2 regions of the Microbacterium sp. ZXT2-5 genome follow, and region 2 is predicted to be linked to the other one. Evidence: predicted binding sites of a transcription regulator. Region 2 holds the regulator's gene; the other holds the start of a gene.
What was found. The regulator LexA, encoded in region 2, represses DNA repair genes until DNA is damaged. The targets are predictions, from matches to a motif close to TCGAACANNTGTTCGA.
Positions count from the first base shown of each region.

Region 1 (7,417 bases), 650 kb from region 2:
GAGGTCGATGTCGTCCATGCGCGCGCCCGGATACATCTGACCGAGCTGATCGGTCAGCGCATCGAGGTCGGACAGGTCCTGCATGATGCCCGTCGCCTCGCCGAGACCCGTCGGCTGATCACCCGAGAACGATGCCGATCCCGTCCAGTCCTCTCCCGGCCGCAGCGAGCGCAGGTTGTCGTCGAGGCGCGACAGCGACTGCATGAGGTCGGGCGAGCCGAACGCCTGCTCGGCGAGGCTCAGCAGCTCGTCGCGCTGCTCGGGCGTCATCGAGTTGAGCATCCGCTGCGCCGCCGCAGCCCGCTCGGCGAGCGTGTCGAGCAGCTCGTCGAGGTTCTGCGGGTTCTCGGGGAACTGATCCCCGTGCCTGCGCATGAACTCGTCGAAGTCCTCCTGCGTGTCGTCTCCCATCCGGCGCTTCTCGAGCAGGTCGTTCAGATCGTTGAGCATGTCGCGGATCGCCTGCCGATCGGCATCCGTCGCATTCTCCAGCGCGTTCTTCATGCCGGCGAAGCGCTGATCCAGCAGCTCGCGGCCGAGCAGCTCGCGGATGCGGTCGTAGTCGGCCCGCGCGCTCGGGCTCTGCCAGTCGTAGTCGGCGAGGTCGTTGACGGCCGCGGCGGTGCTGGACGGCAGGTTCTCGAGCCGCATCTCGGCGAACGCGCGGGTGGTGTCGTCGAGGTTCACGTCGCGGACCAGGTGCTTGCGCTCCTCGAGCACGGCGCGGTCGAGCAGCTTCTTGACCTCTTCGAGGGTGCCGTCGAGGCGATGCCGCCGCGTGAGCTCGGCCCGGCGCTCGCGCACGCGGCGGGCGAGGTCGTCCAGACCGAGGCGGTCGCGGTCGCCGCGGCGGAGGTACTCGCGCAGCGCGCGGTCGGCGGAGGTTCCCGACATCACGTCCTGCCCGATCGCCTCCAGCGCCGACTGCACCTCGACCGGCGGCGCGAGCGGGTCGCCGCCGGTGTACCGCCCGTAGCGCGCGGTGTGGCCCGGTGTGCGGTGGAAGGAGCGGACCATCAGCGGATGCCTCCTCCAGACGGGTCACCCATAGACCGTCTCACCCCCGGCGCTGTCCTTGCCGATGCGCTTGTCGAGGTAGAGGGACTCCAGGAGCAGCTCGAGCGCACCCGCGCGCTCACCGGGCGTGTGCGCGTCGAGGCGCTCGGCGACCTGATCGTAGAGGTCGGACTCGCCCAGCACCGGCATCGCGGCGAGCACGTCGGCGGCGGTCACCTGCTCGCCGGTCATCACCGTCGCGCCGTCGTGGAGGGCGTCGGCGAGCGCACGGGCGTCGATGCCGCGCAGGTGCGCGCGGGCGGTGTCGGCGACGGCGGTGCGCAGCAGGTGCTCGAGGATGGCGCGCTCGCGTCCCTCCTCCCCCGTCTCGAACTCGATCTTGCCGCCGAGCACGTCGACGGCGGTCTCGAGGTCCACGGGTCGGGCGACGGCGACGTCCTCGTGCTGACGCGTCGCCCGATGCAGGGCCGCCGCGGCGATCGTCTCGGCGCCGGCGATCGCGAAGCGCGCGGATACGCCGGCACGCTGGTCGACGGCATCCGATTCCCGGAGGTTGCGCGTGAACCGCGCCAGCACCTCGAGAAGGTGGGAAGGCACGGCGGCGACGAGGTCGGCCTCCTGCCGGATGACGGCGATCTCCTCGTCGATCGTCTGCGGGTAGTGCGTGCGGATCTCGGCCCCGAAGCGGTCCTGCAGCGGCGTGATGATGCGGCCGCGGTTCGTGTAGTCCTCGGGGTTCGCCGTCGCGACGACGAGCACGTCGAGGTCCAGGCGCAGCACGTAGCCGCGGATCTGGATGTCGCGCTCCTCCATCACGTTGAGGAGGGAGACCTGGATGCGCTCGGCGAGGTCGGGCAGCTCGTTGATGGCGACGATGCCGCCGTTGCTGCGGGGCACGAGTCCGTAGTGGATCGTCTCGGGGTCGCCGAGCGAGCGGCCCTCGGCGACCTTGATCGGGTCGACGTCGCCGATGAGGTCGGCCACCGACGTGTCGGGCGTGGCGAGCTTCTCGGCGTACCGCTGGCTGCGGTGGCGCCACGCGATGGGCAGGTCGTCGCCCAGTTTGCTCGCGCGGCGGACGGATGCGGGGGCGATGGGGTGGAAGGGATGCTCGCCGAGCTCCGACCCCTCGATCACCGGCGACCACTCGTCGAGGAGCCCGACGAGGCTGCGCAGGAGCCGGGTCTTGCCCTGCCCGCGCTCGCCGAGCAGCACGACGTCGTGACCGGCGAGGAGGGCGCGCTCGAGCTGCGGGATGACGGTGTCGTCGAAGCCGTGGATGCCGGGCCACGGGTCCTCGCCGTTCGCCAGGGCGGCGAGGAGGTTCTCACGCAGCTCGATGCGGACCGGCCGGTAGGTGTGACCCGATGCGCGCAGCTGCCCGGCCGTCGTGATCCCCGAAGGCGAAGGTGTCATGCCCGGGAGGCTACGCCTGCTGCGGCGGGGCGAGGGCCGGACCGGGGGAAATTCTCGGGGACGGGGTCGGGGACGGGGTTTGGATGGGTGGGGCCGCCCATGATTCGGTGCGACCGCCCCCACCTGCGGACGGTGGGCTTGCGCGTGAATCCATAGGCTAGTCGTATATATCTTCGAGTGTCTGAGGCTCATGCCACAATGAACTATGGACATCTTCTCCGACCTGCAGGACGCGATCAGCGCCCTGCAGGACGCCCTCGGAGACGGCGATGCCGCGCGGATTCCGGCGACCGTGCACGGACTCGACGACGACGAACTCCTGCGGGTGATCCGGAGCGCGACGACGCTCGTGCGCGCCGGAGAGTCCGTCCGTATCGCGGCGTCGGGCGTCGTCGCGGCGCGCTCGACCAGGGATGCCGGTCACAGCGGCCTCGCACAGAAGAACGGGCACCGGTCCGCCGTGTCGCTCATCCAAGACCTGACTGGCAGCACCCGCGCCGACGCGACGAAGCAGGTGCGCATCGGGGAGGCGCTGGCCACCTCACTCGTGCCGGCGGGTTCGGACGCGGGCTCGGGCGACGACGAATCGGGGATGACCTGTGGGACGCCGGCTGCGCCGCCCTGGCACGCCGCGCTGGGCGAGGCTCTGCTGGTGGGCACGCTGACGTCCGCGCAGCACGACGCCATCTTCCGCGGTCTCGGCGATCCGCCCGCGGGCGTCGACGACGAACACGCCGACGATACGGCGGCGCGCGACGCGTGGGCGCTCGCGGCACAGCAGCTGGTCGATGAAGCGCAGGTGCGCACCGTCGAAGAACTCGGGACTGCTGCTCGCGCAGTCCGCGACCTGCTCGACCCCGAGGGCGCGCAGCGCCGCTTCGACGAGCGGTTCGACGCGCGCTCCTTCCGCACCTGGACCGACCGCGACGGCGTGCGCCGCGGCAGCTTCACGTTCGACGACGTCGGCGCCGTCGGCATCGACACCATCATCGCCACCGCGCTGCGCCCGCGTCGCGGCGGACCGCGCTTCGTCGATCCCGACGAGGCGGCGCGGGCTCAGGAGCTCTCCGACGATCCGCGCACGAACGATCAGATCGCCTACGACCTGATCATGGACATCATCCGGGCCGGCGCGCTCGCCGACGCCTCGACGGTGTTCGGCACGCGACAGGCCGGCATCCGCATCGTCGCCACCCAGGATGCCCACGACGGCGCCATGACCGGACGGCCGGCGGTCGCCCTCGTCGAAGACACCGGTTCGACGCTGCCAGGCTGGGTCATCGCGGCTCGAACCTGCGACACCGCGACGGTCACCGTCACCCTCGACCCGTCCGGCAATCCGCTCCACCTCGGCCGCGAAGCACGACTGTTCAGCCCGGCACAGCGCGTCGCGTTGGCGGTCCGTGATGGCGGATGCCGCATCCCCGACTGCGACCGACCCGCCTCGTACTGCGAGGCGCACCACATCGACCCGTACGCGCACGGCGGCCGCACCGACGTCGATCGGGGCATCCTGCTCTGCGCGTTCCACCACATGAACCTGCATCATCATCGGTGGCGCATCACCCGCGACGGCACGGAGGAGTTCGTCCTCCATCGCCCCGGTCTTCCGCCCGTCCCGCTGCCCATGCGGGTCGCTCGACGCTACGACTTCGGCGACCTCGCTCCTCCAGGTCGAAGACTCCACCCCGCCGGGTAGCGCCGTGCCGGCGCCGAGTGCGCCGCGCGGTTCGCATCGCGACGGGAGTTGCCGCGACGCAGCGGGTCGCCCTCTAACCTTCGGCGCGGAGGGCCTCATCTTTCGCGGGGCCGCGGGTCGCGGCATCCGTCGTCCCCTTCTTCCGTCGATCACGCGCGGCCCCGACGATCGAGATCGCGGCGTAGAGGAAGAGCCCGCCGGCGACGACCGCGAGCACGATGGTGCGGTTCGAGCCGTTGAGGACGTTGTTCACCCAGCCCAGCAGCGGCAGGCTGTACCAGAGCGTGCCGCGGACCTGCACGGACTTCACCGGCTCCGGATCGACCGCGTCATTGTTGTCGCCCTTCGTGATGAAGGTCAGCTCGCCATCCGCATACGTCTTCGAGACCACGCGATGACTCACGACAGCCGCCTCGCCCGACCGGATCTGATACGTGATCACATCGCCCACGCGGATGTCGTCCACCGGCGTCGGCCGGATGACGACGAGCGTCCCCGGCGGCAGCCCCGGCTCCATCGACTGCGTCAGCACCGTCATCGCGCTGCCCCCGACCACGACCGGCAGACCGACCACCGCGACGGCTACGCCGAGCAGCAGCACGAGGATCGACGCACTCAGCGACACGGCGAGGTAGTGCCGCAGGCTCTGGCCCTCGTCGGGCCGACGAGACGCGGCGCGGCCGGCGGGGACCGCGTCAGCGATCGTCTCAACGGACGCGGTGTGCGGCGGAGCTTCGGTGGTCATCGTCATGGGAATCGATCTCGCAGGGGTTCAGGAGCAGTGGTAGCGGGGGCCGGACTGAGCCGACTCCGACGGGTTCGTGGTGCGGGTGACCTCGACTGGCGCGCTCGCGGGCGCCGTCGTCCCCGAGGCCGAGGTCTCGGTCGCCTCGACGGCGAGGGAGTACGTGCCGTTCTGGGCGATCGCGGTGCCGCTCAACACAGCCGAGACCGTCGCATCGGCGCTCGTCACCGTCGCAACGGTGGCTCCGGACGCGACGTCGTACAGGCGGTACGAGATGGCGGCGGTGTCGGTGCGGTGAGCGGGGGCGCTCCACGTCAGGCGGATGTCGCGTCCACCTTCTCGCAGACACGTCGGTGTGCCGGCGGCGGCCAGCCGGTAGGCGGTCTGCGTGATCGAGGCGGCGGTCGCCGACGTCGTCCAGTGCGCGCCGACCGCGCCGGTGACGCTCAAGGTCGCGGTCGCGCTCTGCCCCTGCAGCTCCGCGTTCGTGGCGCCCTCGATCTGCGTCGAGACGCAGATCGTGACGCTCGCACCGGCGGCGAGTGTGCGTGCCGCCGCGGGCAGCGCGGGAGCAGTGTCGGCGAGCGTCGTCACGACCGCGCCGACGGGAGCCGTCGCACCGCACGTGCCGGTCCACAGCCGCAGGGTGGTCTTCTGGGTGAGCGTCGTGCTGCCGGTCACCCGGTTGGCGAGGGCATACGACAGCGGCGCACCGCCGGCGTTCGTGATCGTGAGCTCGCCGACGACGGCCGCCGAACGACTGCCGGCGTAGCGGTACGTCGTGGTCAGCGCACCCGTCTGCGCCAGCGTAGTGGTGACGGTCGCGGACGAGGTGGACGCCGACACCGACGCGCTCGCGACCCATGCGGCGGTCGCCCCGCCCGCGCCGCCGAGCACCGCGAGGGTGACGAGCGCGGCGATCGGTCCGAGGTGGCGACGGCGGATCATCGGTGCACCTGCGTTCCGGAGACGGTGAGCGAGAGGACGGATGCCGCTCCCCCGGCCGCGTCCGCCGGTGCATCGTGCGGCAGGCCGACGCCGATGCACACGATGTGCGAGGCGCCGGGGGCGAGGGTGAGCTGCAGGTCGGAACCGGTGGCGGCGCCGACCCGGGTGGTCACCGTCGCCGGCACGCGACCGGCGGTGCAGTCCGCGGCCGACGCGGCCGTGCCGGCGGTGACGGCGACCGCCGCCGTGAAGGCGGTGGCGCCGGCCGAGCTCGTCACCGGGTCGATCGCGAGGGCGAGCGCCGTGGTGCCGGTGTTGCGCACGGTGGTCGGTGCCCGGACGGTGCGGCCCGGGTAGAGATCGGTGGCCGAGAGCTCGAGGGGCGTGGCGGTGAGGCCCGCCGATCCGGCACGGAGCGTGACGGCGGATGCCGCCGGCGCCGCCGCCGTCCAGATCGCGAACGTTCCCCCGCCGGCCAGGACGCCGAGGACGATCGCACCGGCGGCGCCCAGCGCACCCAGCAGCAGGCGCCGGGGCGCCGTAGCGCGACGGGTGTCGCGCTGTGCGGCGTGGCGGCGGGTGCGGCGGGTCATGGCGGGGTCCCTCGGTCGGTGTCGCAGCGGGAGAAGGGGGCGGAGCGGGCGGCGTCCGCCGGAGGGCCCGCCTCTTCGGAGGCGGGCCCTCTCGGATTACTCGACGTCCTGCGTGAGGCTGACGGTCAGCGCGTCGAGGGTGACGGCGCCGTTCATCGCGTCGTTGTTGCCGCCGACGACCTCGCCGTACGGGAAGGCGATGGTGACCGTGACGGTGACGTCCTCGCTGACGACGCCGGCGCCCGGGGTGACGGTGAACGTCGGGCCGGTGCCGCTGATGCCGGTGCCGGAGGCGGTGAGCTCGGCGGAGTCGGTGAGGTAGCCCGCCAGCGCCACATCAGCGGGGTTCCCCGCGTCGGCGGGAGCGATCGACGAATCGGTCAGGGCGAGCGTTGCGCTCAGGCTGTCGCCCTCGGCACCGACCTTCATCGTCTTCGTGTAGGTGAGCACGTCGCCGGGCGCGACGGCGTAGTCGGCGATGGTGATCGGCGCGCCGTTGGCGGTCCAGGTTCCCTCGGCCTGCGCGGCCTCGACGACCAGGTTGCCCGACACGATCGACGCACCCTGCGCCGACGCCGACGAGTTCCAGGTGGCGAACGTGCCCGCGCCGCCCAGCAGCAGGATGACGCCGGCGGTAGTGGCGATGGAGGCCTTGACGATCTTCTTCATGGGAATGTCCTTTCGCGGGAAGACCCGCTCTTCATCTGCGGAGTCAGAGGTGCCGGGACCTGCGCGGCCGGTCTCCCGATCGCTCCTCGAGCACGATGAAAGTCTTCAGCCCGCGCCGCAACGTCCCGCCGAGCGACCGCCAGCGCTCCCGCAAGGCATCCGCAAGATCTGCGTGAGCGTGGGAGCGATCCCATCCGAACCGCAAGATCAGCGCAAGAACACCCGGATCGGACTTTTCGCGCGGATTCGGTGTGCTAATCGCCGCCGGGCGATCAGCGGTTGTCGCCGGAGACGTCGATCAGCACCTTGCCCACCGCCCCCTGCTCGACG
Region 1 covers NZ_JBUZWD010000001.1:684,112-691,528, forward strand. The annotation lists gene ACZBH1_RS03000 (vWA domain-containing protein) at 1-1,017, opposite strand, end outside; gene ACZBH1_RS03005 (AAA family ATPase) at 1,042-2,433, opposite strand; gene ACZBH1_RS03010 (HNH endonuclease signature motif containing protein) at 2,639-4,132, shown strand; gene ACZBH1_RS03015 (signal peptidase I) at 4,206-4,877, opposite strand; gene ACZBH1_RS03020 (hypothetical protein) at 4,905-5,825, opposite strand; gene ACZBH1_RS03025 (hypothetical protein) at 5,822-6,418, opposite strand; gene ACZBH1_RS03030 (alternate-type signal peptide domain-containing protein) at 6,515-7,087, opposite strand; gene ACZBH1_RS03035 (NADPH:quinone reductase) at 7,360-7,417, opposite strand, start outside.
Region 1: a site for LexA is predicted at 2,595-2,610, ahead of ACZBH1_RS03010 (HNH endonuclease signature motif containing protein). Genes of this name have one in related genera too.

Region 2 (7,417 bases):
CGAGCCGGTGAAGTGGCCGCCGATGAGGTGGTGCTCGAAACCGGCCGGCTCACCGGTGTGCACGAGGTAGGGGCGGCCGCTGATGTCGACGACCGCCTGCGCGAGCGCCTCGTCGAGCGGGACCAGCGCGTCGCCGTAGCGCGAGATGCCGGACTTGTCGCCGAGCGCCTCGCGGATCGCCTGTCCGAGCACGATCGAGATGTCCTCCACCGTGTGGTGCGCGTCGATGTCGGTGTCGCCGGAGGCGCGGACGGTGAGATCGGTGAGCGAGTGCTTCGCGAACGCGGTCAGCATGTGGTCGAAGAAGGGCACCGTGGTGTCGATGCGGCTGCGGCCGGTGCCGTCGAGATCGAGCTCGAGCTCGACCGTGGACTCGCTCGTGGCCCGCCGCAGCGAGGCGGTGCGGGATGCGGCGCTCATGACGTCGATCCTACCGAGGCCAGTGCGTCCAGGAACGCGGTCGTCTCCTCCTCGGTCCCGGCGGTGACGCGGAGGTGATTCGGGATGCCGACATCGCGGATGAGCACGCCCTCGTCGTACAGCGCGCTCCAGGTCGCGCCCGGATCGGGCACCCCGCCGAACAGCACGAAGTTCGTCCACGACTCGTGCGGCGTGTAGCCGAGGGCCTCGACGGTCGCCGAGATGCGGTCGCGCTGCCCCACGATCTCATCCACCATGCGCAGCATCGTCGGGGCGTGACGCAGGGCCGCCGTGGCCGCCGCCTGCGTCAAGGCGCTGAGGTGGTACGGGAGCCGCACCAGCCGGAGCGCGTCGATCAGCGCCGGGTCGGCCGCGAGATACCCCACGCGGGCACCCGCGAAGGCGAACGCCTTGCTCATCGTGCGCGACACCACGAGCCGCTCGCGACCGGGCAGCAGCGTCAGCGCCGAGCGCTCGTCGTGGGGCGCGAACTCGAAGTACGCCTCGTCCACGATGACGATGCCGTCGGTCGCGTCGTAGACCGCCTCGACGACGTCGAGGCCCAGGGGCGTGCCCGTGGGGTTGTTCGGCGAGCACAGGAAGACGACAGCCGGCGACACGTGGGCGACCTGCGCGGCCGCGTCCGCAGCCTCGATCGAGTAGTCGGAGGACCGCGTCCCGGCGATCCAATCCGCCCCGGTCCCCCGCGTCAGGAGCGGGTACATGGAGTAGGTGGGCCCGAAGCCGAACGCCGTACGGCCGGGTCCGGCGAAGGCCTGGAGGATGTGCTGGAGCACTTCGTTGGACCCGTTCGCGGCCCAGATCTGCTCGCGGGTGAGCCCGTGTCCGAGGTAGTCGGCGAAGCCCTCGCGCAGGGCGGTGAACTCGCGGTCGGGATACCGGTTCACATCGCGCAGGGCGAGGGCGATGGAGTCGAGGATGTCGTCCGCGACCTCCTGCGGAACCGGATGCGTGTTCTCGTTGACGTTCAGGGCGACGGGAAGCGGTGCCTGCGGAGCGCCGTAGGGCGTCTGCCCGCGGAGATCGGCGCGTAAAGGGAGGTCTTCGAGACGTGCACTCACCCCTCCCATGGTAGAGCCGCGCGACACGCTCCCGCCTCGGATGACGTCGGCGGCGCGGTTCGGCCGGGCCCTACTCCGCCGAGCCGTACTCCGCCGGGATCGCCAGGCTCTGCCCGGCCTGGACGGTGACGCCGTCGAGTGCGTTCAGGCGGACGATGGCGTCGACCACGTCGCGGGGGTCGTGCCCGGGCGCGACGTCCTCCGCGATCGTCCACAGCGAGTCGCCGTGCGACACGGTGACGGTGCTGAACGACCCCGCCGGCGCACCGGCGTCGCGGGTGGCGAGAGCCGCCCCGCCGCCGATGACCGCGGCGCTGAGCGCGATCACCGCGGGCATCGCCGCCAGCGTGGCCAGGACGCGGCGGCCCCGCACCGTGAGTCGCAGACGCGTCGCACGCGCCGGCGAGGGAACGGACGTCGTGTAAGCGATCGCGGTCATGGTGTCTCCTCGTGATGGGGAGAGATTCGCATTCCCCGCTCGGCCGGGAGCGGGGAGTGCGAACCTCTCTTCCGAAGCTATCTTCGACTCTCGACGGTGTCAAGACTCGGCCCGAGTGCCGAATGATCGAACGCGACACGCGGACGGGTTGTTCCCCGTACCCCCGGTATGCGGATACGGTTTCGATACGAGAACCCCACCACGGGCCTCCGACATTCGAAGAAACAGCGCTCGCGGGCGCAGGACGGGAGCCGGAAGATGAGCGACGCGGCCGGGCGCGACAAGCCCCAGACTCGTCGGCGCAAGAGCCTCAGCGACAAGCAGCTCGCGATCCTCGAGGTGATCCAGCGCTCCATCGCGCGCCACGGGTACCCGCCGAGCATGCGCGAGATCGGCGACGCCGTCGGCCTGAAGTCGCTGTCGAGCGTGACCCACCAGCTCAACCAGCTCGAGCTCAGCGGCTACCTCCGCCGCGACGCCGGCAAGACGCGGGCGATGGAGGTGCTCATCGACCTCCCCGGGTCGGCGACCGAGAGCCCGGCCGACGCCGCGCCCTCGCTGGGCGACGCCGCCCTGGTGCCCCTCGTCGGGCGGATCGCCGCCGGCGTGCCCATCACCGCCGAGCAGCAGGTGGAGGAGATCTTCCCGCTGCCCCGCCAGCTCGTCGGCAAGGGGGACCTCTTCATGCTCAAGGTCTCGGGCGAGTCGATGATCGACGCCGCGATCTGCGACGGCGACTGGGTCGTCGTGCGCGCGCAGGCCACCGCCGACAACGGCGAGATCGTCGCGGCGATGCTCGACGGCGAGGCCACGGTCAAGACCTTCCGGCAGCGCGACGGCCACACATGGCTGCTCCCCCGCAACTCCGCGTTCGAGCCGATCCTGGGCGACGAGGCGACGGTGCTGGGCAAGGTCGTGGCGGTGCTGCGCGCGGTCTGAGCGGCTTTCACCCGAAACGCGTGACGAAGGTCCTGGCGGGGCAGCGGCGCGGCGCGCTATAAGGGGGGGATGACCGACACGACCGGCATCGCCGACGCCGCCGACCTCCGCGCGCGCCTCGAGGCGCTCGAGGCGGAGAACGCCCGACTCCGCGGTGATTCCGCGCAGGGCGCCAGGACGTCGACCGAGCCGCCCGGCAGCCGCTGGCGCGCCTTCTTCTCGGCGCTGTGCATCGTCATCGCCACGATTCTGGTGCCGGTGTCGATCGTCGCCGCGTGGGCACGCGTCGAGCTGGTCGACGAGACGCGCTTCGTCGAGACGTTCGCACCGCTGGCCGACGACCCGCAGGTTCAGGCGCTGGTCGTGCAGGAGGTCACCGCGGCGATCGACGAGTCGCTGAACCTCGAGACGGTCGTGAACGATCTCTTCGACGGCATCCAGCAGCTCGATCTGCCGCCGCGCGCCCTCGCCGCCCTCGATCTGCTGCGCTCCCCCGCCGCGCAGGGCGTGCAGAACCTCGTCGACACGACCGTCACGCGCCTCGTGCAGTCGGAGGCCTTCGCCGACGTGTGGGAGACGGCTCTGCGAGCCAGTCACCGCTCGCTGCAGGCCGTCGCGGCGGGAGGTACGGCCGGCGGCGCCGTGGTGATCACCGGCGAGGGGGAGATCGGCATCCAGCTGGGCCCGATCATCGCGGAGGTGAAGGACCGCCTCGTCGACCGCGGCATCGGGATCGCCGAGCAGATCCCCGAGATCGACAGGACGATCGTGGTGGCCCAGAGCGACGCCCTCACGGTCGTCGGCACGGTCTACAACCTCGCGGTGGCCGCGGGGTGGTGGACGCCGCTGCTGGCCCTCGTCCTCTTCGTCGCGGGGATCGCCATCGCCCGGCGGCGCTCCACGGCGGTCCTGGGAACAGGCGTCGGCATCGCGGTCGGCGCGGCCGCGCTCGCGATCGCCCTGGGCGCCGGCGGCGCCGTGCTCGCGCTGAGCGGACCGAACCTCGGCGTGCCGGCCGGCGCGCTCGCCTCGATGTACGAGCAGATCACCGGCGCCATGCGCGACACCGCGGTGGTGCTGACGCTCCTCGGCGTGGTGATCGCGGTGATCGCGTGGATGTCGGGGCGCTGGCGCGGCGCTCAGGCGGCACGCCACGGGGTCGCGTCGATGAACGCCGGGATCCGGACCGCCGCCCTCCGGCGGGGCGTGGACACCGGCCGAGTCGGCTCGTGGCTCTTCGCACAGCGCGTGCTCGTCCGGGTGGTCCTCGGCGTCCTCGCGGTGCTGTGGCTGATGCTCCTGCGGCCGTTGTCGGTCGGAGAAGTCTTCCTGGTCCTGATCGTCTGGCTCCTGGTGTGGTGGGTCACCGAACTGCTGCAGCGCCGGCCGGAGGACGCCGAGGCGGCGGCCGCGACCGACGTGGTCGCGGTGCCCCCCGCCGACGGCGCCGGGCCGGCGGGCGTCACCGACGGCGACACCCTCGTCCTCGACTCCGAGGCGGACACCCTCGTGATCGACGCGGATGCCGACACCGTGGTGGTGGAGACGCCGGATGCCGCGACCGGCGGGGCCGCGGCATCCGGGACCAAGAAGCGCCGCTAGGCCGGAACGCGCGTCCGCGCCGCCCGCGTCGCCTCGACGAGGTTCCGCAGCGACGTCACCGTCTCGCCGTACCCCCGCGTCTTGAGGCCGCAGTCCGGGTTCACCCACACGCGGCGCAGCGGGAGCTCGGCGACCGCGCGGTCGAGGAGCTCCGAGATCTCGTCGACGGACGGCACGCGCGGCGAGTGGATGTCGTACACGCCCGGCCCGATGCCGGCCGCGAAGCCCGACGACGCGATGTCGCCGATCACCTCGCCGCGGCTGCGGGCGGCCTCGATGGAGGTGACGTCGGCGTCCAGTGCCGCGATCGCATCGATCACGACGTCGAACTCCGAGTAGCACAGGTGCGTGTGCACCTGCGTCGCGGGTGCCGCGCCGGCTGTGGCGAGGCGGAAGGACGCCACCGACCACGCGAGGTACGCCGGCTGGTCGGCCACCGCCAGCGGGAGCAGCTCCCGCAGCGCCGGCTCGTCGACCTGGATCACGCGGATGCCAGCGTCCTCGAGGTCCGCGATCTCGTCGCGCAGCGCGAGGGCGACCTGGTTCGCGGTCTCGGAGAGCGGCTGGTCGTCGCGGACGAACGACCAGGCGAGGATCGTCACCGGCCCGGTCAGCATGCCCTTCATCGGCTTGTCGGTGAGCGACTGGGCGAACGTCGACCACGCCACCGTGATCGGCGCCGGACGCGACACGTCACCCCACAGGATCGACGGCCGGGTCGCGCGCGAGCCGTAGGACTGCACCCAGCCGTTCTCGGTGACGGCGAATCCGTCGAGGTGCTCGGCGAAGTACTGCACCATGTCGTTGCGCTCGGCTTCGCCGTGGACGAGGACGTCCAGCCCGAGATCCTCCTGCAGGGTCACGACGCGCGCGATCTCGTCGCGGAGGAACTGCTCGTACTCCGCGGCGTCCAGCTCGCCGCGGCCGTGCCGCGCACGCGCACGCCGGATCTCGTCGGTCTGCGGGAACGATCCGATCGTCGTCGTGGGCAGCAGCGGCAGGGCCAGCTGCGCGTCCTGGGCAGCGACGCGCGTGCCGTACGCGCCGCGGTCGAAGTCGGCATCGACCAGGCCGGCCGTGCGCGCCCGCACGGCACCGTCGCGCACGCCGGGCGAGGATCGCCGGGCGGCGAGGGCGACGGATGCCTCTGTCAGCGCGTTCTCGATCGCCGCGCGTCCCTCCGCCAGACCGGTCGCGAGCGTCACGACCTGCCCCACCTTCTGGTCGGCGAACGCGAGCCACGACGCCAGACGCGGATCGAGCGCGGACTCGTCGTCGACGTCGTGCGGCACGTGCTGCAGAGAGGTCGACGTGGCGGCGGCGACAGAGCCGGCGCCGAGCGCCGCGAGGTCCGACAGACGGCCCCACGCCGCCTCCAGGTCGCCGCGCCACACGTTGCGGCCGTCGATCACGCCGCCCACGAGCGTCTTGCCGGCGAGGCCGTCCACCGCGGCCGGGACGCCGCCGCGCGTGAGGTCGACCGCGATCGCCTCGATCGGCGCCGCGCCCAGCGCCGCCCACGCCGCATCGGACAACTGCGCGTACGGGGCGGCGACGAGGAGCGACGGGCGGCCTGTGGCGGCGCCGATCACCCCGTATGCCCTGGCGGCGGCATCCGCCAACTGCGCCGTGGTCGCCGGAAGGCTCTCGCTCACGAGGGCGGGCTCGTCCAGCTGGACCCACTCCGCGCCCGCTGCCCGCAGTCCCTCGAGCAGCTCGACGTATACCGGCAGCAGGTCGTCCAGGCGGCTGAGCGGGTCGAAGCCGGCGGGCGCGGCATCCGTCGCCTTCGAAAGGGCGAGCAGCGTGACGGGACCGACCAGCACCGGCCGGACGGTGAAGCCGTCGGCCCTGGCCTCCGCCACCTGGCGGGCGAAGCGGTCGCACGACATCGCGAACGCGGTCTCGGGGCCGATCTCGGGGACGAGGTAGTGGTAGTTGGTGTCGAACCACTTCGTCATCTCGAGCGGCGCATCGTCGCCCGCGCCGCGGGCGGCCGCGAAATAGGCGTCGAGGCCGATCCGGCCGTCGTCACCGCGCCGCGCGCCGAAGCGCTCGGGCAGCGCGCCGACCGCGACGGCGGCGTCGTGCACCTGGTCGTAGAACGAGAACGACTCCGGGATCGACGAGTCGTCGCGGCCGAGGCCGAGGGCGGCCAGACGCTCGCGCGTCGCGCGGCGCAGCTCGGCCGCGGCGCGCTCGAGCGTCTGGACGTCCGTGGCTCCGGACCAGTGCGCCTCCACGGCGCGCTTCAGCTCGCGGCGGCGGCCGATGCGCGGGTAGCCGAGGATGGTGCCTCTCGGGAACTGCGGGCGAGGGTCGGACATGTGCGTCTCTCTTTCCTTCTGGGTGTGCGGCAGGGGGTTTCCGGGGTCGCCGAAGACACCGTCGGGCTCTCCGACGGAGCGCGGCGCCCGCGTGTCAGTGGACGGGATCGGGCAGCCGTGACGCCGACGGGAGCGCCCCGGCCTCGCCCAGGACCTCGAGGACCGTGTCGTGGTTGTTGAACGCGTAGAGGTGGATGCCGGGGGCCCCGCCCTCGACGACCTCACGGGCCAGCTGCGCGGCGTGGGCGACGCCCACCGCACGCTGCCCCTCGGCGGTCGGCTCGACGTCGAGCGCGACGGCCAGCTCGGCGGGCAGCTGCTCCCCCGTGAGCTCGAGCACGCGCCGCAGCCGCGCGGGCGAGGTGATGGGCATGATCCCCGGCAGGATCGGGATCGTGACGCCGGCGTCGCGCGCGCGCTGCACGAACCCGAGATAGTCCTCGGCGTGGAAGATGAGCTGCGTGATGGCCAGGGTGGCACCGGCCGCCTGCTTGGCGAGGAGCGCGTCGATGTCGCTCGATGCGTGGCGGGCCCGCGGGTGCCCGTTCGGGAAGGCGGCGACCGCGATGTCGACCCGCGGTCTCTCCGCGACGCGGACGGCGCCCGGC
Region 2 covers NZ_JBUZWD010000001.1:29,258-36,674, forward strand. The annotation lists gene hisB (imidazoleglycerol-phosphate dehydratase HisB) at 1-420, opposite strand, end outside; gene ACZBH1_RS00155 (histidinol-phosphate transaminase) at 417-1,511, opposite strand; gene ACZBH1_RS00160 (LysM peptidoglycan-binding domain-containing protein) at 1,573-1,941, opposite strand; gene lexA (transcriptional repressor LexA) at 2,200-2,880, shown strand; gene ACZBH1_RS00170 (hypothetical protein) at 2,950-4,482, shown strand; gene metE (5-methyltetrahydropteroyltriglutamate--homocysteine S-methyltransferase) at 4,479-6,809, opposite strand; gene ACZBH1_RS00180 (methylenetetrahydrofolate reductase) at 6,904-7,417, opposite strand, start outside.